Regions from separate parts of the Nanhaiella sioensis genome, predicted to be linked through region 2. Evidence: riboswitches for the same ligand, from Rfam matches in the RefSeq annotation. Region 2 holds a riboswitch; each other region holds the start of a gene.

Region 1 (10,599 bases), 1.6 Mb from region 2:
CAATTCGCTAAATAAATTCACTTCCTTAGCTACAATAATTGTAACTAATTGATTTTCGGTGGATAATTTATTAATAAGAGGATGATTCTTGAGTGAATAAATAAAGTCATCCTTCAATCTCTCAACTTTTATTTCTAACGTTTTTTCATTTGATAAAATATTTTTGATTTCATCTTTAGTACCAGAAGCAATAATTCTCCCTTGGTCCATAATATAAATTCGATCGCAAATAAATTCGACCTCCTCCATATAGTGACTCGTATATAAAACAGTCATTTGCTTCTCTTGATTTAAATGTTTAACAGTCTGTAAGATATAATTTCTAGATTGTGGATCAATTCCTACCGTAGGTTCATCCATGATGATAATTTCTGGTTCATGTAAAAGGGCTACACCGATATTTAAACGACGCTTCATTCCACCTGAAAAATTTTTTACTAATTCCTTTTTCTTCTCTTCAAGTCCAATAATTTGAAGAACTTCTTCAACTTGTTTTTTAAGCTTTGATCCTTTTAATCTATGAACACTGCCAAAGAATTCAAGATTTTCTTTCGCGGTCAAATCAGGATATAATGCAATGTCTTGAGGGACAACTCCAAGTATTTCTCTAAGCGACTGCGGATTTTTTAACACACTAGTATTGTTTAAGCGCACATCACCACTCGTAGGTGCTATGAGTGTAGAAATCATCGAAATCGCAGTAGATTTGCCTGCTCCATTTGGCCCGAGCAGACCAATTGTTTCTCCTCGCTCTAAAAACATATTTGCTCCATCCACAGCGACGATTTGTTTGAATTTCTTCTTCAACTCTACAACTTCTAACAATATTATCGCCTCCTCTTTCTAACTAACTATTTATATCGTACAGTCTTTCATTGACATTTCACACTGTCTGACGTCACCAATTTGAATGATAAACATGACCTTAGTCACATGATTATTCAAATGCGCTAATTTTACGCCTTACTGTCCATACTCGTACGTTTTCTGTCCAATTCTCTACTTTTTCTATCCGTACCCTTGTATTTACTATCCAATTCACTACTTTTACTGTCCGAAGTCAAACTGTATGAAAAAAAGAGCCTCTGCGGCTCCCAACCTACGCACTATGCTTTAATCACGTTAGATCATTGTTTTCTCGCAATCCTAAATGCATTATCAAGCTTCGAAGAAACAATGTTAGGATAGTAATCCATCGCTTGTTTTGAAGATAATTTAAAATAAGCGCCACTTGATCACCCACAACCTGTTGGGTGATCACGATTAATTCTTTGCCAATACCTCTTTGTTAAAATGGTGCTGACACAGCTAAATCTGATAAGTAACAACAATAATAGTGTGCAATGCCCACAAGCTCATCTCCATCCCAAGCACTCTACAACAATGTTAGAATGTGAAAACCCCTTCTCAATTCTTTCAAGGTCATCATATGGTCGCTATATACCAGAACTTTGGAATACATGTGCAATGTCTTGCCGACTTAATGGTATATTAATCTATAATTAATCACCGTACTTTTCTCATTTTTATCTGCTTAGGTAATATCATTTTTCACAGCAAAGATGGCGAGTTGTGTGCGATCCCGTAAATCAAGCTTCTGTAGTATTTGCGTAATATGATTTTTTACAGTGCCTATCGACAAGTGCAATTCCTCAGAAATTTCCTTATTTGTTTTTCCTTCGCCTACTAACTTTGTTACAGCAAGCTCACGGTTTGTTAATGGAATGTCTATTTTTTCCCGATGTCTATCTGTCAACAAACGAGGCATCACTTTTGCAGCTACTTCGTCATGTATAGTCATACCTCCGTTTAAGCTACTATGTATTGCACTAACGAGTTTCGCTGGCTCTGCTGTTTTTAGCATAAAACCATTGGCACCATCTTTAAGTGCTTGCATTGCATATTCATCATCGTTAAACGTCGTTAATATTAATATTTTCACTTGTGGCCATCGCTGTTTAATTTGGCGAGTAGCTTCAAGACCATTCATATGGGGCATTCTTATATCCATTACAACAACGTCAGCCATATGCTTCTCCAATTGTTCAATTGCCTCATGGCCATTTCCAGCTTGAGCCACTACTTGAAATTGGTCTTCTTGTTCAATCATCATGGCAAGTCCCTGCCTAACAATTGCTTGGTCTTCTACTACAATAATGTTATACATATTTATATAACCTCCTTTGCATATACAGGAAATGATCCTTTAACTACAAAATGAGACTCTGTTTGATTGAAGTTTATATCCCCATTTAGCTCTTCAACACGTTTCTGCATGTTACTTAGTCCAAATCCAATAGTAAAAGATTCGGTTTTAAAAATCTTATTCGTCACTTCAAAATAAAGATCTCCAACAGCTGATTTACCAATAGTTACAAATACTTCACGAGATTGTGCATGTCGCATCGCATTTGTTAGTGCCTCTTGTATAACTCTATATAAAGTAACACTTTGTTGATTGGACAAGCTCACAGATAAAGCTCCTTGCTTCGTCGTAAAATGCACGAGTATATGACTCTCTGATTCTAACTTTCTAATTAATTGAAGCACTGACGACAGACCTGCAAATTCTTCATCTTTAAGTGTTTTAACCGCATGCCTCGTTTCTTCTAAACTTTCACGAACAAGCTCCCTCAAAATTCCATATTCCTGTCGTTTTTCTTTCATCGAAAGCATTTCGATTTGCATGAGCAATGCTGTTAATTTATGACCAACAGAATCATGAATCTCACGAGCAATTCCTGTTCTTTCTTCTAATCGAGCTGCCCGTTCATTTCGTAAACTAATACGTTTTAGATTTCGATATTCACCTAAAAGCTCTTCATACATGTCTTGTTTATAATTGGTCTCCGTCATTTTTTTATTTAACAAAATGCTCAAATAATAAAAAAATATGAGTATAACAACCAATTCAACATTTATAGCATTAGTAAAAATCACCAGCATACCCATTAAACCTGCACTAACGGCTGAAAATAGTTGATAATGCTTTTGTGATAGTAGTGAAATAGCATCTATCGTTATATACAAAAATAGTAATTTACTAAAGGTATTTTCGTCTTGAATAAACAAAACACTCGAAACAAACAACATACAAAGAAGCAGAGAATAGAATATTAGCTTTTTTTTAACAATAGGAATGAAAAAGAAACAGACGAACGACAAAGCACAAACCAAAATGGATATGTACCACCTTGTTGAATAAGATACTTCTACATAGAGAAACCCTCCCCACAAAGCTGAAAAAGTAGTCAACCTTATTAAAAAGGTTTTCATATATAACACACCACCTGCATACAATTTACCTAATTATTTTCTGTATTCTTTATCCTTGTTGAACACGTTATATATTGATCATACCATTTTTTAACTTATAAAAAAATTCTAAAAATATCTTGCAAAACAGTCAAATCTATTGTAAATTTATATGCAATCAATATTTAATACATTAACTCATTCAACTTAAAATCATTAAATCAGGTGGTAAATATAGCCCACCTGATCGAAAGCTCCTTCTTTTAGAGGTAGGAGTCTTAAAAACTAAGATAAATAAACAATTCATCTTATCAAGAGAGGTGGAGGGACTGGCCCTTTGAAACCTCAGCAACCAGCCGAATTTATGGTCAGGTGCTAAATCCAGCAAGCGAAATGTATATACTTTTCGCTTGGAAGATAAGGAGAGCTGATGATTAAACTCAAAGCCTTCTTATCAGAAGGCTTTTTTTATTTCTCTTTTATGGATTTAAAAGTCCTTAACGTTCTAAAACTACCACAAAACTTTACTACTTTAAACAAGTATAGAAAACCAAATGAAATGAGGAGGAATTTATATGACAAGAATAAATATCGAAACAGCATGTGCCCAGATTGGAAACAGAAGTGAAAATGTTACTGGGACGGTCAATCCACCTGTCTATTTGTCTACAGCCTATCGTCACACAGGTATAGGCGAATCTACAGGGTATGATTACATTCGAACGGGTAATCCAACACGACAAATTGTCGAACAGGCAATAACACAACTTGAGGAAGGTGATCAAGGCTTTGCTTGTAGTTCAGGTATGGCTGCGATTCAAACAGTATTAGCTCTCTTTGAGCAGGGTGATGAACTGATCGTTACACATGATTTATACGGAGGAACATATCGGCTATTTGAAGAATCTTTTCGAAAAAATGGGTTTACTTTTCACTATGCTGATTTTAGTGACATAAATGCTGTAGAAGGGTTAATAAACAGCAATACGAAAGCTTTATTTATAGAAACTCCAACAAATCCACTTATGCAAGAGGTTGATTTAAAAATTGCAGCAGAGCTTGCAAAGAAAAATGATTTATTATTAATCGTGGACAATACATTTTATACTCCACTGTTACAAAAACCTATAACTCAAGGGGCAGACATTGTCATCCATAGTGCGACAAAATACTTGGGGGGCCACAACGATGTGCTAGCAGGGTTAATTGTTTCAAAAGGAGAGGAGCTATCTGCTCAACTCGGTAATTACCATAACGCAATTGGTGCTGTATTATCACCTTTTGATTCATGGTTACTCATCCGTGGAATGAAAACTCTTCATTTACGTCTAAAACAGCATGAAGAAAATGCAAAAAAAATCGCTTCATTTTTGCAAACGCATGAAGATATTGTAGAAATCTATTATCCACAGCGTGGTGGCATGTTGTCGTTTAAAATTCGAGAAGAAAAGTGGGTTAATCCATTTTTACAAAACTTACGCCTAATCACTTTTGCTGAAAGTCTTGGTGGCGTTGAAAGCTTCATCACCTATCCAACTACACAAACACATGCAGATATACCTGAAGAAATAAGAGTTGCAAACGGAATTTGCAATCGCTTATTAAGATTTTCAATAGGTATCGAGAATGCTGATGATCTCATAGATGACCTTATATCAGCATTAAAAGCTGCTAAGGAAGGAGTAAACACCTATGTCTAATTCATTTTCTGATCAAACTAAGCTACTTCATAATAAGCATAAAGTAGATCCTCATACAGGAGCAGTAAGTGTTGCAATTCAGCATGCATCAACATTTCATCAAGATGATTTAGAGAATTTTTCAAAATATGACTATAGTCGTTCTGGTAATCCTACCCGTGAAGCTTTAGAAGAGACGATAGCAGAATTAGAAAATGGTGTGAGAGGCTTTGCTTTTTCCTCTGGTATGGCAGCCATATCAAGTGCTTTTATGCTGTTATCAAAAGGAGATCATGTCCTCATAAGTGAGGATGTGTACGGTGGAACATTTCGGGTTGTAACGGAGGTACTAACCAAATTCGGCATCGATCACACATTTGTTGACATGACGAACTTACAGGACGTTAAAAACTCTATTCAAACAAATACGAAGGTAATATATATTGAGACACCGTCAAACCCTTTACTTAAAGTGACTAATATTAGAGCTATTGTCACACTAGCTAAAAAGCAAGGTTGTCTCACATTTTTAGACAATACGTTTATGACTCCAATTTTACAGCGACCATTGGATTTAGGTATAGATATCGTTTTGCATAGTGCAACAAAGTTCATATCAGGACATAGTGATGTCATCGCGGGGCTAGCCGTTGTCAAAGATGAGCAGTTAGCCACCCAACTTGCCTTTATTCAAAATGCATTCGGTGCAGTCCTTGGGGTCCAAGATGCTTGGCTCGTCTTACGAGGCATAAAAACATTGCACGTCCGCATGACACAATCTTCACAAAGCGCATTACAGCTTGCGCAATTTTTACAACAACACCCCAAAGTTGAGGAGGTTTACTACCCAGGTTTAACTGACCATGAAGGATATACCCTTCAACAAGAGCAGTCTACTAGCCCAGGTGCTGTATTATCTTTTAAATTAAAGAATGTTGAAAGTGTACGTATTCTTTCAAAATATATAAAAATACCAGTATTCGCTGTCAGCCTAGGTGCTGTTGAATCCATTTTATCTTATCCGGCAAAAATGTCGCATGCAGCTATGCCTGCTCAAGAAAGAAATAAAAGAGGAATCACTGACGGGCTTTTGCGACTATCTGTTGGTCTTGAAAATCCTCTTGATCTTATAGCAGATTTCTCACAAGCATTAGATCAACTTCCAACACAGCAGCCAGAGTATAAGGTGAGCCTATGAAACTACTAGAACGTTTAAAAAATGACATTTTAATTGCTGACGGTGCGATGGGGACCCTCCTCTATTCATACGGTGTCGACTATTGTTTTGAGGAACTTAACCTCACTCAACCAAATCGGATCCAACAAGTACATGAAGCATATATTCAAGCAGGAGCTAATGTTATCCAAACTAATACGTATGGAGCAAATCGTGTTAAATTAGCTAGATACGACCTTGAAAATAAAGTAAAAGAAATTAATAGAGCTGCAGTTCAAATAGCAAAACGTTCCATCGGGAAAAGTAACGAGCATTATATATTAGGAACTATAGGTGGAATTCGTGGCGTAAGGAAAAGTATTGCCGAACTTGAAGAAATTAAAGGGGCTTTTATCGAACAGCTTGATGCACTGTTAGAAGCAAATGTTGATGGAATCTTACTGGAAACCTATTATGACATTGAAGAACTATACACCGTACTGCAAGAAGTAAGGAAAAGAACAACAAAACCAGTCGTTGCCCAAGTGTCTATGCATGAAGTTGGCGTACTACAGGATGGTACCCCATTACATGAAGCATTTTCAAAGCTCGAGCAACTTGGAGCAAATGTGATTGGAACAAACTGCCGACTCGGTCCTTATCATACAATTAAGTCACTTGAGCAAGTTCCTTTGCCTAACAATGCATACCTTTCTGCCTACCCTAATGCAAGTTTACCAGACTTAGTTGATGGAAGACTGATTTATGAATCTGATGCTGAATATTTTGCAGAGGCAGCTACTAGCATGCGCGAGCAAGGAGTTAGATTGTTAGGTGGTTGTTGTGGAACGACACCAAAGCATATTGAGGCGATGAGGAAAGCAATAAATGGTTTAACTCCAATTGATGAAAAACGTGTAAAGGAACGTAAACCAATTTCAGTCAGTAAGCCTACCGTTGCTGCTGAACCTCATTTACACGAAATGGTACAGTCTAGACGCACAGTCATTGTTGAGCTTGATTCACCGAAACATTTGGATACAGATACATTTTTCAAAGGTGCACAAGCACTTCAACAGGCTGGGGTTGATGTGATTACCTTAGCAGATAACTCTCTAGCAACTCCACGCATAAGTAATGTTGCAGTTGCTTCAATTTTAAAAGAAAAATATGATATACGCCCTCTCGTTCATATTACTTGTCGTGATCGAAACATCATAGGACTTCAATCACATATTATGGGTATTCATACACTTGGTATTAATCAAGTATTGGCTGTAACTGGTGATCCGACTAAAGTTGGTAATTTTCCAGGTGCTACTTCAGTATATGATGTTTCATCATTTGAACTAATACAAATGATCAAACAATTTAATAACGGACAGTCAATCTCAGGAACGTCATTAAAATTACAGACGAACTTTGGTGTTTCAGCTGCCTTTAACCCAAACGTCCGTCATTTAGAACCAACCGTAAAAAGGCTTGAAAAGAAAATCGCATTCGGTGCTGATTCATTTATTAGTCAGCCTGTGTTTAGCCAAGAGCAGATAATCCAAATTTATAAAGCGACCAAGCATTTACAAGTTCCTATCTTTCTTGGTATTATGCCGTTAACAAACTATCGTAATGCCCAATTTTTACACCATGAGGTTCCAGGTATTAAGCTTGCTGATGACATATTACACCGTATGAAGAGCTGTGGAGAAGATAGAGAAATATGCTCAGCAGAAGGTGTGAAAATTGCACAGGAGTTAATAGATACGGCTATGGAATTTTTTAAAGGAATCTATTTAATTACACCATTTTTACGCTATGACATGACTGTAGCATTAACAAACTATATCCGTAAAAAAGATGGAGTAAGAGAAAGGAAGATTCATCATGTGCTTTGAGCGTTTTCAACAAGAGATCAACAAGCGAATTTTAATAATTGATGGAGCAATGGGGACGATGCTTCAAGAAGCAAACCTTACGGCTGAAGATTTTGGAGGAGAAGAATTTGACGGCTGTAACGAACATTTAAACATCACAGCTCCTCATGTCATTGACTGGGTTCACCGATCTTATTTAGAAGCGGGGGCTGATATCATTGAAACGAACACTTTTGGAGGAACCCCCCTTGTTCTAAATGAATACCAACTCGGACATAAAGCCTATGATATAAACAAAATTGCAGCTGAAATTGCCAAAAAAGCAGCCGAGGATTTCTCTACTACTGATAAGCCTCGCTTTGTTGCTGGATCTATGGGACCAACAACAAAAACACTTTCTGTTACTGGTGGAACAACATTTTCTGAATTAGTTAATGAGTATGAAACACAAGCTAAAGGCTTAATTGATGGTGGCTGTGACCTTTTATTACTTGAAACATGTCAAGATATGCTTAATGTAAAAGCTGCTTTTTTTGGTATTAATAATGCTTTTACATTAACAAATAAAACCTTACCACTCATGGTTTCAGTTACGATAGAACCGATGGGTACAACGCTTGCTGGACAAAATATTGAAGCATTTTATTTATCTTTAGAGCACATGCAACCAGTATCCATCGGCTTAAATTGTGCGACAGGTCCTGAATTTATGACCGACCATCTACGCACATTATCTCAATTATCTCAAACAGCTGTGAGCTGTTACCCTAATGCTGGTTTACCTGATGAAGAAGGTCAATATCATGAGTCTCCACAATCATTAGCAAGGAAAATAGCAGGCTTTGCTAAAAATGGTTGGCTAAACATTATTGGAGGGTGCTGTGGGACAACACCTGAACATATCCGAGCGATTGCAAAAGAGGTAGAAGGTCTTAAGCCTCGAAGTGTCCAAGAAGGTAATCATCAACACACTGTAGCTGGGATAGAACCACTTATATACGATGATTCTATGCGACCGTTATTAGTTGGAGAGCGTACAAATGTAATCGGCTCAAGAAAATTTAAAAACCTCATTGCTGATGGTAAGTTTGAAGAAGCTGCTGAAGTCGGTAGAGCACAAGTAAAAGGTGGGGCCCACGTAGTTGATATTTGTCTAGCCGATCCAGACCGCGAAGAGCTAGATGATATGGAGCAATTTATTCAAGAAGTTGTAAAAAAGGTGAAAGTACCACTCGTTATTGATTCTACAGATGAAGCAGTGATAGAAAAAGCGCTATCTTATTCACAAGGAAAGGTGATCATTAACTCAATTAACCTAGAAGATGGCGAAGAACGTTTTGAAAAGGTCGTTCCACTTATTCATCGATATGGGGCTGCTGTTGTTGTTGGAACCATTGATGAAATTGGCATGGCTGTAACGAGAGAACGGAAGCTAGAGGTCGCACAACGTTCCTATGATCTACTAGTAAATAAATATAAACTTAAGCCAGAAAATATTATATTTGACCCTCTCGTCTTCCCTGTAGGTACAGGTGATGAGCAGTATATAGGCTCAGCGAAGGAAACTGTTGAAGGGATTAGGCTTATTAAAGAAAAATTACCACATTGTTTAACAATGCTTGGCATAAGCAACGTCTCTTTCGGATTACCTGGTGTAGGGCGTGAAATTTTAAATGCCGTTTTCCTTTATCATTGCACAGTAGCTGGTTTAGATTATGCGATTGTCAATACACAAAAGCTTGAAAGATTTGCTTCCATTCCACAAGAAGAAGTGACTCTAGCAGAGAATTTATTATTTGAAACAACAGATGACATTCTAGCTGAATTTACAGCTTTTTATCGCGGGAAAAAGAAGGAGCCGAAAAAAGCAGCCATCAATAGATCCCTGCCAGAACGACTCGCTGACTATGTGATTGAAGGTACGAAGGAAGGCTTAATTCCTGACTTAGAAATCGCCTTAACTAAATATGATACACCGTTAGATATTATTAACGGACCTCTTATGGAAGGTATGGCTGAAGTCGGTCGTCTCTTCAACGACAATCAGCTGATCGTAGCGGAAGTATTACAAAGTGCAGAAGTGATGAAAGCTTCGGTTTCCTTCCTCGAGCCTTATATGGAAACAAATGATGGAGCTGGTCATGGAAAAGGGAAAGTATTATTGGCAACTGTCAAAGGTGATGTCCACGATATAGGTAAAAACCTTGTAGAAATTATTTTAAGCAATAATGGCTTTCAAGTCGTTGACCTAGGTATCAAAGTGACACCACAACAGCTGATATCAGCCATTCAACAAGAACAGCCTGATATCATCGGCTTATCAGGGTTACTCGTTAAATCAGCTCAACAAATGGTCTTAACTGCTCAAGATATGAGCCAATCAAACATATCAATTCCTATATTAGTTGGTGGGGCAGCTCTATCTCGAAAATTTACCGATCGAAAAATTGCTCCCGAATACGAAGGTCCAGTCCTATACGCGAAAGATGCGATGGATGGCCTTTCAATCGTTAACCGCCTGCAAGATGAAGACGAAAAGAATAAGATTTTATCAGATGTCGCAACGAAGAAAGAAGCTTATAAACAGATCAATACAGCTACTAAAAAAGAAACTGCTGTAGCCGTATTAGAAAAAATT
Region 2 (10,599 bases):
CCGTCAGATAGTAAAGTAGTCATCGTTTTATCGCCGCCCCATGTCGTTGTCAACTCTACCTCCAGCCCTTCCTTTTCAAAGAACCCTTCAGAAAATGCGACATACTGTGGAGCATAAAATATTGAATGGGTTACTTCAGCAACACGTAATTTTTGTATTTGTTGTTCATTACACCCAGACAATGGTATGAAGATTAGAAATGCTACAAGAAATATAAAGCTTATTTTTTTCTTCATCGCCAGTTCCTCCTATATACTTTTCTAAGCTAAGATAGTTTATGAAGCACCATTCGAAAAGGTGAACGCCTATGAATGTCACTTCAATACTTACACTGTTTGAATGTAGTTGTTGACATGTGAAAATAGTATGTAGAGAATTTAACATAGAAGCTAATAATAACTTTAGTTACTTATTTTGATTGTTTACCCAGGGATTGTTGTTTTTCGGGCCTAAGAGATAAATTGTTCTACAACCTTCCTCTTGTTATAATCTTGCTTCTCAAAGTCTACCTAACTGTACAGAATTAGTAACAATTGTTGCTTTATTAATTCATTGTGGGTATCGCAGCATAAACAACATAAATACTCTGCCATGCTATATTCTTAAGTAGAAGGAGGAGATCAGCTTGGAATGTAGAGATGGACATATTATTGAAAGACAACGGCTACCTTCGCCTAATCCAAATATCCATTTATATGAATTAACATATTTAAGTAAAGGTTTGAAAGTGAAGGGATTATTAGCTGAACCGAAAAACGTTGGTAAGTATGATGGTTTTTTATATTTAAGAGGTGGAATAAAAAATGTTGGTAAAGTTCGAGTTGGACGCATCGTCCAATTTGCTTCAGAAGGTTTTGTAGTCATGGCGCCCTTTTACCGTGGAAATCAAGGTGGAGAAGGTAATGAGGACTTTGCTGGAAATGATCGGCACGATGCCGTTGCAAGTTATCGAGTACTAGAACAGCTTGAAAGCGTTCATGAAGATAGGATTCACGTTTTTGGTTTTTCACGAGGAGGTGTCATGGCGCTTTTCACAGGGATTATAGAACACAATGTAAAATCAGTTGTCACTTGGGGTGGTGTTTCTGATATGACGCTTACATATAACGAAAGAATTGATTTACGACGTATGCTGAAAAGAGTTATTGGAGGAACGCCTAATAAATATCCAGATAGATACAAAATTCGTACACCTCTTTTTATGCTAGAACAAATACATGCACCAATTTTAATTATCCACGGTAAAAACGATAGCAATGTGACCATTCAACATGCATATAGACTTGAAAATAGACTGAAAGAGCTTAATAAAAGCGTAACTACATGGTATTTTGACGAATATACTCATTACTTTCCTCCTGCTGAAAATAGAAAAATTGTAAAAAGACTTACTGAGTGGATGAAAAATCAATAAACACCATGATAAAATAGTCATAAAAGGATAACTATGTTAAAGGAGCGTTTAAAATGGGTATGCCTCTTGAATTAAATACAATGATTGTTACGAAGGGAAAAGAAAAAAGGTTAGGAGAAAATATTTTCACTCTTGAAAAAACAGGTTACCGTCTATATCCACTCGACATCCCATTAGAGGTAAAAAGAACTATAGGGGGAGATATAAGTGGAGAAGGGGTAATTGATAAGGTGGAATTAGCAAATAATAAAACTGTGATCACTTACCGGCTGATTTCTTTACATTCAACAAACTAAGGAATGGAGATACTATATCGAGCAAAAACAAAGCTGTTTTGCATTTTGAGGTTGTTGTACAACATATAACAGTAAGAATACAGCAATCCTAGTCGAATGATTAAAATAATACTAACCTTAGTAAAGAGTAAAAGGGTCAGACCCATTTCAATTGATGGGGTCAGACCCTTTATTGTTATCATTATTCTAAGTATCGTGCATGATGAAAGTGTAATTAGAGTAGTAAGTAATTAGTTAGCTGTTAATGGAGGTCCACCTAATTGTCCTATCTTCTCATCAATATTATTAAACTTTTTGAAGTTTTCCTGGAATTTTGCTGCTAGTTCAGTTGCTTTATCAACGTATTCTTGCTGGTTTGCCCATGTTTTTATTGGCTGTAGTACATCATCAGGTACACCGGGAACATGTAATGGTATTTCTAAACCAAATATACCTTCTTTTATTGTTTCAACGTTGGTTAATTCTCCTTCTAAAGCAGAACGTACCATTGAACGAGTAAATTCAAGCTTCATTCGGTTACCTACACCATATTCTCCACCAGTCCAGCCTGTATTCACAAGATATACTTGAGCACCATGTTCATCAATCTTATCACCTAACATTTTTGCATACCTAGTTGCTGGCAATGGTAAGAATGGTGAACCAAAGCAAGTTGAAAATGTAGCTTGTGGAGAAGTGATTCCTCGTTCTGTTCCAGCAAGCTTACTCGTATATCCACTTAGAAAATGGTACATTGCTTGTTCCTTCGATAGTTTACTAATAGGAGGTAAAACACCGAAGGCATCAGCTGTTAAAAAAATGATCGTATTAGGATGACTTGCAATGCTAGGAAAAATGATATTATCGATTGCCTGTATAGGGTAAGCAGCTCGAGTGTTTTCTGTAAGACAAGAATTGTCATAATCAGGGTTTCTTGAGCAATCATCAACGATGACATTTTCTAGTACTGAACCGAATCGAATCGCATCGTAAATTTGTGGTTCTTTCTCTCGGGATAAGTTTATACACTTGGCGTAACAGCCACCCTCTATATTAAACACTCCATTTGCTGACCATCCATGTTCATCGTCCCCTATTAATCGTCTGTTGGCATCAGCTGAAAGGGTTGTTTTACCCGTTCCTGACAACCCGAAGAATAAAGCGACATCTCCTTCTTGACCAATATTGGCTGAACAATGCATGGATAAAATCTCTTTTTCAGGGAGAACATAGTTCATAACAGAAAATATGGATTTTTTCATCTCACCTGCATACTCTGTTCCACCAATAAGTACTGTGCGCTTTTCAAATGAAATAATAATAAATGTTTCCGATCTCGTTCCATCAATTGCAGGATCTGCTTTAAAATTTGGTGCAGAAATGACAGTGAAGTCAGCGATATGCGATTGTAATTCCTCCTCAGTAGGACGAATAAATAGCTGATGTGCAAATAAATTGTGCCATGCATATTCATTAATCACTTGAATAGGAAGTTGGTATTTTTTATCAGCACCTGCGAACCCATTAAATACATAAATTTCATCTTTGTTAGCTAAATAATCGAGTACTTTATTATAGAGATTGTTAAAAGATTCCTGTGAAATAGGCTGATTTACTGTTCCCCAATCTATTTTACCTTTTGTAGATGGTTCATCTACAATATATTTATCTTTAGGTGATCGTCCAGTATATTTTCCTGTTGTAGATAGTATGGCACCTGAAGAAGTTAAAGTGCCTTCTTTTCTATTTAACACACTTTCAACGAGAGTAGGGACGGATAAATTGTGTAATGTATTTTTACGAGCTAGTAAACTTGATAATTCGCATGATACACTAACAGAATTCATGATCAAAACCTTCCTTTACGTTTTAATAATGTCGTTAACAATTCATAACTTAAAAATAGTATAACACATTAACTCAAATAGTCTATACTATTTATAATAATTTTATACTGGATTCAACATAATCGTACCATTCTTTGTAAAAGATACATAACGAAAATTTAATGAACAATTCAGCTCTTAACTATGTTGACATGTAACGGTTTACTACGTTAATATATTGTGTTGAACGGATACTCTCTTATCCCGAGCTGGTGGAGGGACAGGCCCTATGAAGCCCAGCAACCATCACTATATTTTCAGATTATGAGAAAATAATCTGCTTTGTTCTTAATGTGATAAGGTGCTAACCTGGTGCAAGGCACTTGTCTTGAACGATAAGAGTGAAAGGCGTGAATCGAGTATCTCAAACCTTTCCTCATGATTTGTAGGAGAGGTTTTATTTATTTCCAGTAAAAAATTCGAAATTTTGGAAAGTAATATGGGAATGAGTTCCGTTTCAAAATATAACTATATGAAGTGGTTGCTTCATAAAGGAGGAAAAAGCTATGACAAAAAAACGTCACTTATTTACTTCTGAATCTGTAACTGAAGGTCACCCTGATAAAATTTGTGACCAAATATCAGATTCCATTCTTGATGCTATCTTAACAAATGACCCTAACGCTCGTGTTGCATGCGAAACGACCGTGACAACAGGGATGGCCTTGGTTGCTGGGGAAATTACTACATCGACGTATGTTGATATTCCTAAGATCGTACGTGAAACTGTACGCAGCATTGGCTACACACGTGCAAAATATGGTTTTGATTCAGAAACCTGTGCGGTATTAACATCTATTGATGAGCAGTCTCCTGACATTGCAATGGGTGTCGATCAAGCACTTGAAGCTCGTGAAGGGTCAATGACAGATGAAGAGATAGATGCGATAGGAGCTGGTGACCAGGGCTTAATGTTCGGATATGCTTGTAATGAAACAAAAGAATTAATGCCGTTACCAATCTCATTAGCTCATAAATTAGCACAACGCTTAACAAAGGTAAGAAAAGAAGAAATTCTTCCATACTTACGACCTGATGGTAAGACCCAAGTAACTGTTGAGTATGATGAAAATGATAAACCTGTTCGCATAGATACGATTGTAATTTCTACTCAACATCACCCTGAGATTACATTAGAACAAATTCAACGAAATATTAAGGAGCATGTTATAAACCATGTTGTTCCTAAAGAATTGATTGATGCTGATACAAAATACTTTATAAATCCGACAGGTCGATTTGTAATAGGTGGCCCACAAGGAGACGCTGGATTAACAGGGCGCAAAATAATTGTTGATACGTATGGAGGATATGCCCGTCACGGTGGGGGAGCATTCTCTGGTAAGGATCCTACAAAAGTTGATCGATCAGCTGCATATGCTGCACGTTATGTTGCGAAGAATTTGGTGGCAGCAGGCTTAGCTGATAAGTTGGAAGTTCAGTTAGCGTATGCAATCGGCGTTGCACAGCCTGTATCCATTTCAGTTAATACATTCGAAACAGGTAAGGTTGCTGATGAAGTGTTAGTTGACCTCATTCGTAATAATTTTGATTTACGTCCAGCAGGGATTATAAATATGCTTGACTTACGACGTCCAATTTATAAGCAAACAGCAGCATATGGTCATTTTGGACGCACTGATGTTGATCTTACGTGGGAACGTACTGATAAAGCAGAAGTGTTAAAAGAACAAGCATTATCTCGAAGTAATTAATAAAGGAATTTTTTGCATTGATTGTTGCTTTTCATATTAAGGAATCATTATTGCTGTTCTATTTTCATGATAATAGCTACAAAATATACGAAAATTACCTTAATAAATAACTGGGGCATATCCCACATACAACATATTCTGTATGTGAGATATGCCCTTACTATGAATGACAATATTTTTTATAGGTAATAACTAAGATGGACTCTTAACTTCTGCCACATTAGGAAATATCGTTTTAACACTATCAGCAAAAGGACAGTAGTATACGAATATCTCATAGCCATTAATATCTATTATTCGTTTGCCAAAAGGAAACAAAGACAAGTTCTGAATTTCAAGTTCTAGGTTAGGAAAATTTTCGTTAATGAATTTTAGTACCTCATGTTCACGGTAGTCCACAAGTAACCCTCCTGATTTTTCAGAATTTTACAAACTAATTCTCTACTCTCATAAAAAATTCCTTTATAAATGAAAGAAAATAATTCATACTAAGCGAAATATAGGAGAGTTAAATTTTTGCCGCTGGCTGTTTTGACATTGATTTTTGTTTTTTCTTCTAGGATTTTAGGATGTATATATCTAGTGTTCGTGGCATTTTTTCTTCTGTACAACGATGACTAACATATAAAACAACTTTTTATGGAACTAGTTTGGTACCAACAACAGAGTTTTACAAAAAAGCATTTAGTAAACATAGCAATTTTACAAAAAAAAGCATTTAGTAAACATAGCAACAAAGTTTACGAAAAGAGCCTTTCTGATTAGACAAAAAGGAAAATTGTGTATACTACTAACACTGCTCAATTCACTAGCTAAATATGATATAATTCTTAAATATATAAATACGAATTAGTAGGTGACTTACATAATGTGTGGATTCATTGGCTGTGTAAACAATACAGCAAATCATCAACGTAACGAAAATGACAAAGCTTTGTTTGAAAATATGAATAATATTATTACTCATAGAGGACCAGACGATGAAGGGTTTTATTTCGATGAACATATACAGCTAGGTTTTAGACGTTTAAGTATTATTGATCTTGAAGGGGGACATCAGCCTCTTACTTATGAAAATGAACGTTATTGGATAATCTTTAACGGTGAAATATATAATTATGTAGAGCTTCGTGAATCTTTAGTCAAGGAAGGCTTTCATTTTAATACGAGCTCTGATACAGAAGTTATATTAGCTCTTTATAGCCACGAAAAGGAAAAAGCTGTAGAAAAGCTAAGAGGAATGTTTGCATTCGTCATTTGGGATAAAGAGACGAAAACTATATTTGGGGCACGGGATCAATTTGGAATTAAACCGTTTTTCTATATGGAGCAGGATGATTTAACATATTTTGCATCAGAAAAAAAGAGTATATTGGCAGCGCTGAAGAACGGCTTAATAAACTATGAGGCATTGCAAAACTATTTAACGTATCAATATGTACCTGAACCGGAAACGATGTCATATGGCATTCGTAAATTGGAGCCTGGGCACTACTTTACAAAAAAAATTGGTGAGCCTATGAATATCTCACAATATTGGAAAGCCAGTTTTCATACGATGCATAAGTCAGAGGATAAGCTCATCAAGGAAATTCGTGATGTATTATACGATTCGGTGAAAATACATATGCGTAGTGATGTGCCTGTTGGATCCTTTCTTTCAGGTGGAATCGATTCTTCGATTATCGCATCAATAGCAAAGGAATTTCACCCTAATATAAAAACTTTTTCTGTAGGCTTTGAACGTGATGGTTTCAGTGAAATAGATGTAGCGAAGGAGACAGCTGCAAAGCTTGGTTTGGAAAATATAAGCTATGTTATCTCTCCAGAAGAGTATATGCAAGAGCTTCCAAAAATTATTTGGCACATGGACGATCCGCTTGCTGACCCTGCAGCAGTTCCGTTATATTTTGTCGCCAGAGAAGCCAGAAAACATGTTACTGTTGTATTATCTGGAGAAGGTGCAGATGAATTGTTTGGTGGGTATAACATTTATCGTGAGCCGCAATCTCTTGAAATGTTTAGTAATTTACCTAACTTTGCAAAATCTGCTCTTGCTAAAATTGCTACAATGTTACCGGATGGTGTGAAGGGAAAAAGTTTTATTGAGCGAGGAATAACACCAATGGAGGAGCGGTACATTGGTAATGCCAAAATGTTTGAAGAAGCAGATAAACGTAAGCTTTTACGTGACTATAACTCACAACTAGACTATCGAAAAATTACAGCACCATTTTATGAGGATATCCAAGGCTATGAACCTGTAAACAAAATGCAGTACATTGATATTCATACGTGGTTGCGTGGTGATATTTTATTAAAGGCAGATAAAATGACGATGGCTCATTCACTTGAATTACGTGTTCCCTTTTTAGATAAAGAAGTTTTCAAAGTGGCTTCAAAAATTTCACCAGAAATGAAAACAGCTCAAAATACAACGAAATATATTTTACGCAAAGCTGTTGAAGGAATTGTACCAGCTCACGTGCTACAAAGAAAGAAGCTAGGTTTTCCAGTACCAATTCGTCACTGGCTGAAAGATGAGATGTACGATTGGGTAAAACAGATCATTCAAACTAGCGAAACAGATCATATCTTTAATAAAGAGGTACTTTTATCATTACTAGATGATCATTGTGCTAATAAGGGTGATTACAGTAGGAAAATTTGGACAGTTGTTATATTTATGATTTGGCATCAGGTGTATATTGAAAAGAAGTTTGATTTCGAGTCAATGTATGAGCGAGCAAATGAAACAGCTTAAACGATAAGATAAGTGCAAGTGTATTGCACTCTCACGAGAAGCGCTAGAGTTGACTCACTCGAAGGCGCTTTTTGTCTTTGGAAAAGAATGGTGTAGCGAGGTTAAGGGATAATCTCTAAGCACTTAATGTAGCTTAAATAAAAATTTTTTGTTGCTATTATTACTTATATAGAAGAGTTAGAACTGTTTTTAGGTGACATTCATTTTAACGAAGAAAAAGGATCCTCCAAGCGCTAGTCATTGTGATTATTTTGCGAGAATGCGAAAACAGACATGCATGAAAAAAGCCAGGTCATTACTCCATGTAGGTAATGGCCTGACTCCCCATTTGTTGCCAAGCTGCGATGAAATGGTCTCTAGGAACTTTTTTATTTTTTTCGCCAGTAAGAGGGTCATTAAAATAGATGAACTCTGAATCGTATCCTGTAATTAGAACCGAGTGTTCAAAATAAGTAATTTTTATTTTTCCATTAGGAGTTTCCCAGTGTTCAAATTTATCATTAGATAATTTTTGATATGTAGTATTAGTAATCACCCATACAGGTGATCCAATTGATAAATACATTTCAATTTCTTTGAAGTCACGATCAGTTAGATCAATAATCTTTGAAGGTAAATATTGATCTGCAAGCTGTTTTATTGGTTTAACATACACACCATACCCTCTGTTATTACGATTATACATATCTCCTACAAACCCATTGTTTGGATGCCCGTAAGAAATAATGCCATTTTTCTTTTTGTATGGTGTTGGATCTTTTGCTATTTTTTCAGCTAATTCCATTTTATCAACAACGACACCCGCATATTGTAAAAACATTGCTAATGCCGTTACTTCACAACCACGAGGAAGTTCAGGAAGTTGTGAAAGTGCTGGTGCTTGTAATAGTACAGAATCTTTGATTTTTATCATCGTATTTTGTATGATTTCAACATCATTTTCAGGTGCTTGAGCTTCTACCGAAGTATGATTTGCTTCTCTCAATGTCGACACAGGTAGTTTTTTTATGAGCAAAATAATACATATTATGAATAGAATGAGTATACAGGATATAATTGTTTTCTTTGCTTTTTTTTGAGTTTTGTATAGGTATACAAGATACCCAATTATGATAATAATTAGTAGCCAAAATAAAAATATCATTTTTTCTCCTCAAATATTATATAATACAAGTCAATTGTAGCCATTGTAATTCTATTGTTGAATTTATGATTTTCTGCTAGAATATCCCCACTTTAAATAGAATAAATATTTCAACTTTAGCTGCTCTGCAGTATTATTGTTTATCTTGTAGACTCTTATAATATTGGCCCTTCTCTACATATTCACTGTGAATTCTGTGCATTTCCTTTAGATCATCTTCAGTTAATTTCCTAATAACTTTTGCAGGACGCCCAAAGGCTAATGTATACGGTGGGATTGTCTTGCCTTGTGGTACAAGGCTTCCCGCTCCAATAAATGCGCCTTCTCCAATCTCTGCCCCATCAAGAACAATTGAGCCCATACCAATTAGTGCTTTTTTTCGAATAATTGAGCTATGGAGAATCACCTGATGGCCAACTGTCACATCATCTTCTATAATTAAAGGTTTATTGGGACTTTGATGTAAAACAGAGTTATCTTGAATATTAACACGGTTGCCTAAAGTAGTCGGTGCAACATCACCACGAATGACAGTATTAAACCAAATTGAGCACTCATCACCTATAGATACGTCACCAGTGATTGTCACGTAATCAGCAATAAATGCTGTATTTGCTATTGTAGGGGTTACACCCTTGTACGGATAGATCATGTTCACAATCCCTTTCATTAATAGTAATAAACGCATTTCTAGCAGTCCAGCTTCAGTACCTATCTCCTCGAGTCGCTTCACCAATACACCCGAAGGCAAAAATCGCCTTCATGTGTATTGAATCCAGCGCTTGTCGGAGATGAACAAGTCACTTCCGCATTTCAATCTGTCCAGCTGCGCCTCCTAGCCTCTCGAGTCGTTTCGTCAATGCCCACAAAGGCAAAAATCGCCTTCATTGCCATTGACTCCAACGCTTGTCGAGGCTGTACAAGTCGGCTTCGCATTTCAATTTGTCCAGCTTCAGTGCCTATCTCCTCGAGTCGCTTCACCAATACACCCGAAGGCAAAAATCGCCTTCATGTGTATTGGTTCCAGCGCTTGTCGGAGATGAACAAGTCACTTCCGCATTTCAATCTGTCCAGCTTCGCCTCCTAGCCTCTCGAGTCGTTTCGTCAATGCCCACAAAGGATAAAGCGCCTTCATTGCCATTGACTCCAACGCTTGTCGAGACTGTACAAGTCGGCTTCGCATTTCTTACTAAGTATAGTTTTAAATAAGTGTAACAAATTATTAACACATTCGAAATGAATTTATTATACGATTAAGGGGGGATCATAATGAGATTATGGCATGCTGAACAGCCTCTAGGGGTGATCGTGATCATTCATGGTGCTTGTGAGCATATAGGGAGGTATAAGTGGCTTCTGGAGATGTGGAGGTCAATCGGTATGCATGTTGCGATGGGGGAT
Region 3 (10,599 bases), 180 kb from region 2:
TTAATGCAGCAAATTTATTATCAGTTGGTGGAATGACTTTCCCCCAATGCTCTCTGAAGATATCTTCATTTTCTTTTAGAGCAGAATCAGTGTCTTTGAACACAATTCCAAGATCTTCAAGGTCTTCCTTCATGTTGTGATAAACGACTTCAGATTCATACTGCGCAGATACTCCAGCTAAATATTTTTGTTCTGCTTCAGGAATACCTAGTTTATCAAAAGTTGTTTTAATTTCGTCTGGAACTTCATCCCATGATTTCTCGGATTTTTCAGATGGCTTCACATAATATGTGATGTCATCAAAATTCAAGCTCGCTAAATCTCCACCCCATTGTGGCATCGCTTGATTATAAAAATGCTCTAGCGACTTCAAACGAAAGTCGAGCATCCATTGTGGCTCTTCCTTCATGCGAGAAATTTCTTCAACAATCTCTTTTGTTAAACCTCGTTTTGAACGGAAAATCGACACATCTTTATCCGCAAAACCGTATTTATAATCACCTATTTCAGGCATTTTTTTTGCCATTGATCGCAGCCTCCTTTAACTAAATGTTCATCAGATGAGAAAGTTGGACATTTTCACGTCCTCTCAGTTACTCTTTCCCTTGTAAACCTTTTTCCATAGCCTTCCATGCAAGTGTTGCACATTTTATTCTCGCTGGAAATTTTGAAACTCCTTGTAAAGCTTCAATATCACCTAAATCGATATCATCGTCATACTCTTTGCCCTGCATCATATCTGAGAAGATTTTTGAAAGTTCCATTGCCTTTGAAATTGGCTGGCCTTTTATCGCTTGTGTCATCATTGACGCAGATGACATTGAAATTGAACAGCCATCTCCTTCAAATTTGGCATCTACAACTTTTCCATCTTCTACTTTCATCGTTAAATGAATCCGATCACCACATGTTGGATTATTCATATCCACCGTTACGCTATCTTCTTCAATAGCACCTCGATTACGTGGTTTTTTGTAATGATCCATAATCACTTGACGGTATAGCTGGTCAAGATTGGCATTAAAAGACATTGCTAAAGTACTCCTTTGTTTTAATTAATGAAGAAACAAAACGATCTACATCCTCTTCATTATTATATATATAGAAGCTAGCACGTGCAGTAGCCGAAACATTTAACCATTTCATTAATGGCTGAGCACAATGGTGTCCAGCCCTTACTGCAATTCCATCAGCATCTAATACCGTTGCTACATCATGTGGATGTACGTCATCAACATTAAACGTAACTAACCCAGCTCGTTTGCTTGGCCCATATACAGTACATCCATCGACCTCCGATAGTCTGTGTAAAGCATATTGAGCTAATGTATGTTCATGTGCTTCAATCTTATCTAGTCCAATTTCTTCAAGAAAATCAATCGCTGCTCCAAAACCAATCGCACCTGCAATAATCGGTGTTCCACCTTCAAATTTCCAAGGTAGCTCTTTCCAAGTCGATTCATATAAGTCAACGAAATCAATCATTTCTCCACCGAACTCAACTGGTTCCATATGTTCAAGTATATGTTTTTTTCCGTATAATACTCCTACTCCTGTCGGTCCGCACATTTTATGAGCAGAAAAGGCGTAGAAGTCACAATCTAAGTCTTGGACATCTACTTTCATATGCGGAGTACTTTGGGCTCCGTCAACAACCATAACAGCACCGTGCTTATGAGCAATCTTCGTAATTTCTTTAATAGGGTTAATTGTACCTAACACGTTGGAAACGTATACCATCGATACAATCTTCGTGTTATCCGTTATTGTGTTTTCTACATCCTCTAAGGAGATTGTGCCGTCTTCCTGTAACGGTAAGTATTTCAAAGTCGCTCCAGTTGCTTTTGCAAGCTGTTGCCAAGGAATAATATTACTATGGTGCTCCATGTAGGTAATGACAATTTCATCACCTTCTGCAAGGTTGGCACGGCCATAACTAGCTGCAACTGTATTAAGTGCAGTAGTTGTACCGCGTGTAAAAATAACTTCCTCAGTGCTTCTTGCATTAATAAATTTTCGAACCTTTTCTCGCGCGCCTTCATAGCCATCTGTAGCCTTTGTACCTAAAGTATGAACACCACGGTGTACGTTAGAATTGTACTGGCGGTAATATTGATCAAGTGCTTCAATAACAGATGTTGGTTTCTGTGAAGTCGCTGCGCTGTCCAGATAAACTAAGCTGTTTCCATTAACCTCTTGGTTTAGAATCGGGAACATATCACGAATATCTTGGATATTCATTATTTTACTTTCCTTTCGATTACCTCAACTAACTGTTCTTTAACCGAATCAATTGGAAGCTCGTTAACAACAGGTGCTAAAAAGCCATGAATAACGAGACGTTCCGCTTCTTCCTTCGGCAACCCACGACTCATTAAATAATATAGTTGAATTGGATCAACTCGACCAACAGATGCAGCGTGTCCAGCTGTTACATCATCTTCATCAATTAATAGAATCGGGTTTGCATCTCCGCGTGCTTTTTCACTAAGCATAAGAACGCGTGATTCTTGTTCTGCATTAGATTTTGAAGCCCCATGCTCAATCTTTCCAATGCCATTAAAGATAGAGGAAGCTGCCTCTTTCATAACACCATGCTTTAAAATATAACCTTCAGAATGCTTCCCATGGTGCACTACACTCGTTGTGAAATTTTGAGTCTGCTCACCGCGGCCAACAACCACAGTTTTAGTATCTCCGTAAGATCCATCACCAATAAGATGGGTAATATTTTCCGATACTGTATCTCCGTCATTCATTAGGCCTAATGCCCACTCAATTTTCGAATCTCGACCAGCTACTCCACGGCGATTTACGTAAGTCGTAACACCTTGTGCCAGATTATCAACGGCACCATACGTTACTTTGGCATTAGTGTTTGCAAACACTTCCGTAATAATGTTAACAACTCCGTCATTAACCTCCGTAGTAGAAATATAGTTCTCTACATAAGTGACCGAGCTATTATCTTCAGCAACTATAATCACATGGTTCATTAATGTAGCGTCTGCATCATCGTGTACATATACAGCCTGTATCGGTGTATCAACCTCTACATTTTTCGGAACGTAAACGAATACTCCTCCGTTCATTAAAGCTCCATGTAATGCTGTTAGTCGGTGCTCATCAATCTTTACTCCATCGTTCATATAATACTTCTGTAAAAGATCACTATGTTCACGTGCTGCAGTTTGGATATCAGCTAATATAACACCCTTCGCTGTTAAATCTTGTGGTAGCGTTAAAAATGCAGCTGTATTATTACGTTGAATATATAGGCTTTTATCATCTTTTTCACTTTCAATGAGTGCCTTCACCTCACTTGAAAGTTCGTCTAACGATGTATATTTTTCGCTATTTACTAGGTGGTTCTTAAAATTAGCAAAATTCCATTTATCTATTTTAGTTTTATCAGGTTTTGGCAGAGGTAACTCTTCATATTTCGCAAGAGCTTGTAAGCGGAGATCTAGTAACCATTCAGGTTCACCTAGTTCTTTTGACAAGCCTCTAATATAATCCTGATCGAATGCATGTTTCGTATCAATTGTTGACATGTCCATCCTCCTAACGCTTACGCTTCTTGGCCTACTGTTTCATCTTCAATTCCAAGCTCATGTTTAATCCAGTCATAGCCTTCTGCTTCAAGACGTTGAGCTAGCTCAGGACCACCTGATTTAACAACACGGCCTTGCATCATTACATGTACTTTGTCTGGAGTAATATAGTTTAATAGACGTTGATAGTGAGTAATAATTAAACAACCGAACTCAGAACTTCTCAACTCATTAATACCTTTGGAAACAACTTTTAACGCATCGATATCTAGACCTGAGTCAATTTCATCTAAAATTGCAATCTTCGGCTCAAGCATCATTAATTGCAAAATTTCATTACGTTTTTTCTCACCGCCTGAGAAACCCTCATTTAAGTAACGTTGTGCCATATCTGGGTCCATTTCTAAGAAGTCCATTTGCTTATCCATTTTACGAATAAACTTCATTAATGAGATTTCATCGCCTTCTTCACGACGAGAATTAATAGATGAACGTAAAAAGTCTGCGTTTGTTACACCACTAATTTCACTTGGATATTGCATAGCAAGGAATAGACCAGCACGCGCACGCTCATCTACTTCCATTTCCAGCACATCTTCACCGTCCAGTGTTATGCTACCTTGCGTTACTTCATATTTTGGATGACCCATGATTGCCGCAGATAAGGTTGATTTACCTGTACCATTAGGTCCCATAATCGCGTGAATTTCTCCACCTTTTATGTCAAGGTCTACCCCTTTTAGAATTTCTTTACCGTCAATAGAAACATGAAGATCTCTAATTGTTAATGTTGATGCTGCCATTACTATACCTCCAATTTATCTTCTATACTATTTGTTTAAATACTTTCATTCTCATTTTATTCTCATTACAATCTTATAACAAATGAAAAGTATTAGCAACCATTTAACACCATAGCTATACTTTTTAAATAAAAAAGTTTAAAAAGTATTTTCTTTCATTATATGTAGAAAAGTAAAGATTGTCTTCGACATATATTGTTTGCATAAAAAACAAAAAACATCCAAAATACACATCAAACTCATTATACGATAATAAGAAGAAAAAACCAGTGAAATCACTGGTTTTTCTTCTTATTTCTTATTCCGAAACAGGGACAACTGCTCCTTCAAATTCTTCAATAATATAATTTTGGATTTCTTCTGAGCGCAAAGCGTTAACTAATTCGACAATTTCCTTATTTTTTTCATCACCACTACGCACAGCAATAATATTTACATAAGGAGAATCAGCGCCTTCAATTGCTATAGCATCATCTAACGGATTTAATCCAGCATCAATCGCATAGTTTGTATTGATTAAAATAGCATCACCTTCGTCATTATTATAAAACTCAGGTAATAAAGCAGCGTCGATTTCAGCTTCAAATTCCAGATTTTTTGGATTTTCTACAATATCATCAAGTGTTGCTGCTACTTTTTCAACATCATCTGCTAACTTAATTAAGCCCTGTGATTCTAGCATTGTTAAAATGCGCCCATGATCAGCCACTGAATTACTCATAATAATTACAGCGCCTTCTGGTAATTCATCTAAGCTGCTATATTTTTGTGAATATACTCCGATTGGTTCAATATGAACGCCACCCGCATTCACGAAATCATAGCCTACATCCGCCATTTGCGATTCTAAATATGGTATATGTTGAAAATAGTTAGCATCAAGGTCACCACTATCTAAATCTTCATTCGGTAAAATATAATCTTGATATGTTTCTATAACTAAATCAATTCCCTTGTCAGCTAATATCGGTTGTACTTGTTCTAAAATCTCCGCATGCGGTACATTCGAAGCTCCAACTACTAATGGCTTGTTCTCCTCTGAAGCTTGATTAGTTTGACTCTTTTCTGATGAACTTTCTTTTTTACTCGTTCCACATGCTGCCAAAGCAAAAACTACGAGTAATGTACTTACGATTGCAAATATTTTTTTCATGATGATCTTCTCCTATCTTTTGTCTATTTTTGATGTTATAAAATCTCCAATGTATTGGAGGATAAACACTATAATAAGAATAAAAATGGTTGCTACAACAACAACATCGGTATGACGGCGAGAAAAACCTTCTAAATAAGCCAAATTCCCAAGCCCCCCCGCACCGATAATTCCAGCCATAGCAGTATAACCAACTAGAGCAATTGCTGTCACTGTAATTCCTGATATGAGTGCAGGAAGTGCTTCAGGTAGCAGCACCTTGAAAACGATTGTTCTTGTTTTCGCCCCCATAGACCGTGCCGCCTCAATAACACCTTTATCAATCTCTCGCAATGCAATTTCTACCATTCTTGCGTAGAAAGGTGCTGCTCCAATTACGAGAGCAGGTAAAGCGGCATTTGCTCCTCTAATTGTCCCAAGCATGAATTTTGTTAACGGAATTAATAAAATGATTAAAATAATGAATGGTATAGAACGAAAAATGTTTACAAAACTACTGATGATTGTATTAATCAGCTTATGTTCCAATAGGTTGTCCTTCGATGTTAAAAAAAGTAAGAGCCCTAAAATAACACCAAAAACAAATGTTGCAATCACCGATGTAACAGTCATATATAACGTTTCAAATGTTGCTTCCCACATTTTTTCCCAATTAACGTTTACAAATAGTTGACTAACCATGCTGTATCACCTCCACTGTCACATGTTTTTCCTTTATATATGTGATCGAGCGGTTTATCTCTTCATCGGTTCCTGTCATATGAATAAACAATGTGCCATATGCACCGTGTTGTGTATGTGAGATCTTTCCTTGTATAATATTAATACCAATATTAAACTGGCGGATTAATTCTGCTATTAAAGGTTGTTCAGCATCATCCCCAACAAACAATAGCTTAATTACTTTACCTTCAGGGTAGCTTTCTAAAATATGCTCAATTGTTTCTGTCGCTTCTTCTGGTTCTGTAATTTGCTTAACAAACTGCTGAGTAATAGAAGCTTTCGGTTGCTGAAACACCGATAACACTTCACCTTGTTCAACAATGCTGCCATCTTCCATTACAGCTACACGGTGACATATTTTACGAATCACATGCATTTCATGAGTGATTAACACAATTGTGAGACCTAGCTTTTTATTAATATCCACAAGCAGTTCAAGAATTGAGTCTGTTGTTTGTGGATCAAGTGCTGAGGTTGCTTCATCACATAATAATACTTTCGGACGATTTGCTAAAGCACGAGCTATTCCAACTCGCTGCTTTTGGCCACCACTTAGTTGTGAAGGATACGCATTTTCTCTTCCCTCCAACCCTACTAGCTTGATTAGCTCATCAACCCTTTTCAACCGTTCTTTTTTACGAATACCAGCAATTTCTAATGGAAATGATATATTCTCCCTTACAGTTCTTGACCAAAGCAAATTAAAATGCTGAAAAATCATACTAATTTCTTGTCGTGATTTACGTAACTCACCCCCTTTAATAGAGGTCATATCATAATTATTGATCGTAATTGTTCCTTCTGTTGTTGCTTCAAGCTGGTTTAACAAACGAATGAGTGTACTTTTCCCTGCGCCACTGTAACCAATAATGCCAAATATTTCACCCTTGCCAATATTCACATTGACATTATCTACAGCAACTACTTCTCCTTCTTGAGATTGATATACTTTTTTTACCCCAGATAGCTTTATCAAAAGGCTCACCTACTTCCTTAATCATATTATTCATATAAATTTAGTGCGTTTTATGTTACAAACTAAACGATCTGCCAAATTTAGCTCTTCTAGCAGCTAGATAGTCGTTTTATCCATTATCATTGTTTTATCAAAGGCTCTTTTCGTAAAATTTGTTTCTATCGTTAACAATTCAGCAACTATAGTTGTTGTTGATTTTCAAAAGATTAGATGGCATGAACTATAGTTGTATATTTGTACTTCTTCATACAAACTACAACAATCATTATGAAAACAGCATGTGTAAAAGATAAGATATTACGAATACCAAATGAATACATGTTTATATTTTTGTACGAACAGCAACATTTAATGCGTAATCAACCTAATAGAAAAGCTTAGCAACAAAATTAAAAAGCCTTTCCGCACATATGAGCAGAAAGGCTTAATTATATTCCTTTCTCTCATCTATCAAAGCATACGCTTCGTGTGAATTGGCACCATTTCAACTTCACCGTTGATGGTTGCCGGGCTTCATAGGGCACATCCCTCCACCTCTCTTGATAAGAGTATATATCAATGTTTAATTTATTCATTTTTAAAATTACATTTCAAAATTAATCTCTTTTAAAAAGTATAGTTGTGATTCTATCACGCTCATTTATATGTGTCAATGAATATCTTTATGGAATTTACATACAAAACAAATATCAATTCACCCTAATTATTTACTTTGAGTTAGTCCTGTAGCTGTCTCTATTGCTTGCTCTAAGTCTTCTAATAGGTCGTCAATATTCTCAATTCCAACTGACAATCTTATCAAATCTTCTGTTACACCTGAAGATTTTAAGCCCTCGGTACTTAATTGTTGATGTGTTGTACTTGCTGGATGGATAATCAAGCTTTTAGCATCACCTACGTTTGCTACATGCGACCATAGCTTCACATGATTAATTACTTTAGCGCCTGCTTCTCTCCCTCCTTTAATGCCGAACACAACGATGGACCCACTACCTTTTGGTAAATATTTTTTAGCAAGTTCTTTTGCAGGATGATCTTTATGGTCGGGATACAAAACCCACTCTACAGCAGGGTGTTTCGCTAAATATTCAACGACTTTCCTGGCATTATTAATATGTTCTTTCATCCGTACATGTAATGTTTCTAGTCCAAGGTTAAATTGATAAGCATTAAATGGACTTAATGAAGCACCTAAATCCCTTAATAATTGCACCCTAGCTTTGACGATAAATGCACTTTCTCCAAGTGCTTCTGCGTATATAAGATTATTGTAGCTTGGGTCAGGGGCTATAAAGTCTGGGAACTTCTCAGAATTCCAATTGAATTTGCCACCATCAACGATTATTCCCCCTAAAGTCGTACCATTTCCTAAAAGCCACTTTGTAGCAGAATGAATGACAATATCAGCACCATAGTCAATCGGTCTACACAGATAAGGAGTAGCAAATGTATTATCAATGATTAGCGGAATTCCAGCTTCGTGAGCAATTGAAGCAACCTTCTCAATATCCAATACGTGTAAGCTTGGATTACCAATTGTTTCAGCAAATATCGCTTTTGTTTTAGAAGAAATGGCCTTTGCAAAATTTTCAGGTTGGGAAGGGTCAACGAAGTGAGTTGTTATACCATATTTCGGCAATGTGTTAGCTAATAAATTATACGTTCCACCATATAAAGTAGATGCTGCAACAATTTCATCATCTACTCCTGCTAGATTAAGAATCGCAGTCGTTATAGCAGCCATTCCACTTGATAATGCTAATCCACCAATTCCACCTTCAAGTAATGCCACTCTTTCCTCCAAAACAGTTACAGTAGGGTTGTGTATCCGTGAGTAAATATATCCTTCTTCTTGGAGTGAGAATAAATTAGCTGCATGGCTCGTATCCTTGAATCTAAATGCATTTGATTGATAAATTGGTACTGCTCTTGCACCTGTCACTGGATCAGCTTCTAATCCTCCATGGACACTCAAAGTTTCTAAACGATAATCTTTCTCATTACGCATTTTTTTCTTCCCCTTCTCCTTTAATATTTAAAGCAAATAAAGATTCTAGTAAAAGAATGTATCTGAATTTCCCTTGGCAAATGATACTTTGTCGACTTATCAATTTTTGTAACTTTTCTTTACCAGATAACAATTCGTAAAACTGCTGGGGTTCAGCACCTAATGAAATGTCTGCAGGACTTTGTTGCCGATTGCTCAACTCCAATCCCCTTGCTGTTAACACAACTTGAACTTTCTCTTTATTACTTTCAAAATTAACAATGATTGCTTGGTTAGGTAGGAGTAGGTTTAAGTGTGAATTTTGAACGAACCTATTATTAAACTCGTTAAGAAATAAACTAAGTTCCATACATTCAGTTACGATAAACATATGACTAGCTGTTCTACATGTGTATAGGAGTACTTCACCAATTCATACAACCTAGTACAACAAACAAGTAATATATTTTCGGTAACTTCTCTCCCCCCCTCGTTCCTTAGAATTATAAGAAAGTGTGCAAATGTTTAGACCATCTTCTACAAGCGTCGGAACCATCCCATATAAAGGAGACTATTCAATTTAGTTAACGTGTTTATTATCTAAATTGAATAGGCTCTTTAGCTGGACAGCCAAAAGAGTAAAGGACTTTTATATCCTCTATTAACTGAACTTTAGGTCACTTTTGCTCTTCTAGGTACGTGAAACAACTCGTAACGCTAAACATCCTGTAAAGCTTAAGGTCAACAAAATATTTTTATTATTTTAAAATTTTCGATATTTCAAGGCAAACTCCTTCAAGAAATTAAAAGTAATGCCGAGCTACCTCTTTCTGAGCGCTCACTCCCTTGATGAGATTCAGGTTTTCCACAACTGAATTTGTTTTTGTTGAAATTACTGGAGGAGTATGGAAGCTGACCTAGATAAAAGGACTCTATCATCCCTCACAAGGAATAGAGCCACCTAATCTGAAGCGAGTTTTTCCATCGTATGATTGGATAAATGGCCTCGAGGAGAATGGCTCTAAAGTCTGGAAATAAGATATAGTTTTTTAATAGAGAACAAATGTTAATCTAGGTCCTTTAAGTGCTTATATAATACGTCTACGGATTGAAAAGCATAGATACGCTTAATGACCATATTATTTTTAAATATGAGCAAGCACGGTACACTTTGAATTTCGTACCGTTCTGCCATGTCAGGAACATAGTTAACATCCACTTTACCAAACTCTATTGAAGGTACAATTTCTTTTACAACGCCAAGCATTCGTTCTGCTAATTGACAAGTTCCACAAAGTGGCGTATAGAAATATACTCCCTTTAAACCTGAAGCTTGTAAAACCTTGTTTATTTGGTCTGTCCATTGCTGCATAATGCTTAAACTCCTTATAAGTATTGTCTTT

What was found. A riboswitch is a leader RNA that binds a small molecule or an ion and turns the genes downstream of it on or off. The one in region 2 is predicted to bind S-adenosylmethionine.
Region 1: linked by a shared signal. The riboswitch ahead of V1503_RS06660 (methionine biosynthesis PLP-dependent protein) and the one ahead of metK (methionine adenosyltransferase) in region 2 are both predicted to bind S-adenosylmethionine.
Region 3: linked by a shared signal. The riboswitch ahead of V1503_RS13070 (methionine ABC transporter ATP-binding protein) and the one ahead of metK (methionine adenosyltransferase) in region 2 are both predicted to bind S-adenosylmethionine.

What each region holds. Positions count from the first base shown of each region.
Region 1 covers NZ_JBKAEG010000001.1:1,428,421-1,439,019, forward strand. Annotated here, with positions in the region: gene V1503_RS06645 (ABC transporter ATP-binding protein) at 1-825, opposite strand, end outside; gene V1503_RS06650 (response regulator transcription factor) at 1,535-2,167, opposite strand; gene V1503_RS06655 (sensor histidine kinase) at 2,170-3,276, opposite strand; SAM riboswitch class I at 3,561-3,679, shown strand; gene V1503_RS06660 (methionine biosynthesis PLP-dependent protein) at 3,831-4,955, shown strand; gene metC (cystathionine beta-lyase) at 4,948-6,132, shown strand; gene V1503_RS06670 (bifunctional homocysteine S-methyltransferase/methylenetetrahydrofolate reductase) at 6,129-7,982, shown strand; gene metH (methionine synthase) at 7,972-10,599, shown strand, end outside.
Region 2 covers NZ_JBKAEG010000001.1:3,013,606-3,024,204, forward strand. Annotated here, with positions in the region: gene V1503_RS14015 (ABC transporter substrate-binding protein) at 1-236, opposite strand, end outside; gene V1503_RS14020 (alpha/beta hydrolase family protein) at 626-1,414, shown strand; gene V1503_RS14025 (DUF2584 domain-containing protein) at 1,468-1,710, shown strand; gene pckA (phosphoenolpyruvate carboxykinase (ATP)) at 1,941-3,536, opposite strand; SAM riboswitch class I at 3,772-3,917, shown strand; gene metK (methionine adenosyltransferase) at 4,082-5,290, shown strand; gene V1503_RS14040 (hypothetical protein) at 5,483-5,689, opposite strand; gene asnB (asparagine synthase (glutamine-hydrolyzing)) at 6,159-8,054, shown strand; gene V1503_RS14050 (C39 family peptidase) at 8,350-9,198, opposite strand; gene V1503_RS14055 (gamma carbonic anhydrase) at 9,332-9,850, opposite strand; gene V1503_RS14060 (hypothetical protein) at 10,012-10,179, opposite strand; gene V1503_RS14065 (alpha/beta hydrolase) at 10,468-10,599, shown strand, end outside.
Region 3 covers NZ_JBKAEG010000001.1:2,835,031-2,845,629, reverse strand. Annotated here, with positions in the region: gene sufB (Fe-S cluster assembly protein SufB) at 1-526, opposite strand, end outside; gene sufU (Fe-S cluster assembly sulfur transfer protein SufU) at 594-1,031, opposite strand; gene V1503_RS13095 (cysteine desulfurase) at 1,021-2,241, opposite strand; gene sufD (Fe-S cluster assembly protein SufD) at 2,241-3,554, opposite strand; gene sufC (Fe-S cluster assembly ATPase SufC) at 3,572-4,357, opposite strand; gene V1503_RS13080 (MetQ/NlpA family ABC transporter substrate-binding protein) at 4,656-5,510, opposite strand; gene V1503_RS13075 (methionine ABC transporter permease) at 5,523-6,191, opposite strand; gene V1503_RS13070 (methionine ABC transporter ATP-binding protein) at 6,184-7,209, opposite strand; SAM riboswitch class I at 7,650-7,758, opposite strand; gene V1503_RS13065 (O-acetylhomoserine aminocarboxypropyltransferase/cysteine synthase family protein) at 7,913-9,217, opposite strand; gene V1503_RS13060 (SCP2 sterol-binding domain-containing protein) at 9,210-9,566, opposite strand; gene V1503_RS13055 (thioredoxin family protein) at 10,263-10,568, opposite strand; gene V1503_RS13050 (toprim domain-containing protein) at 10,583-10,599, opposite strand, start outside.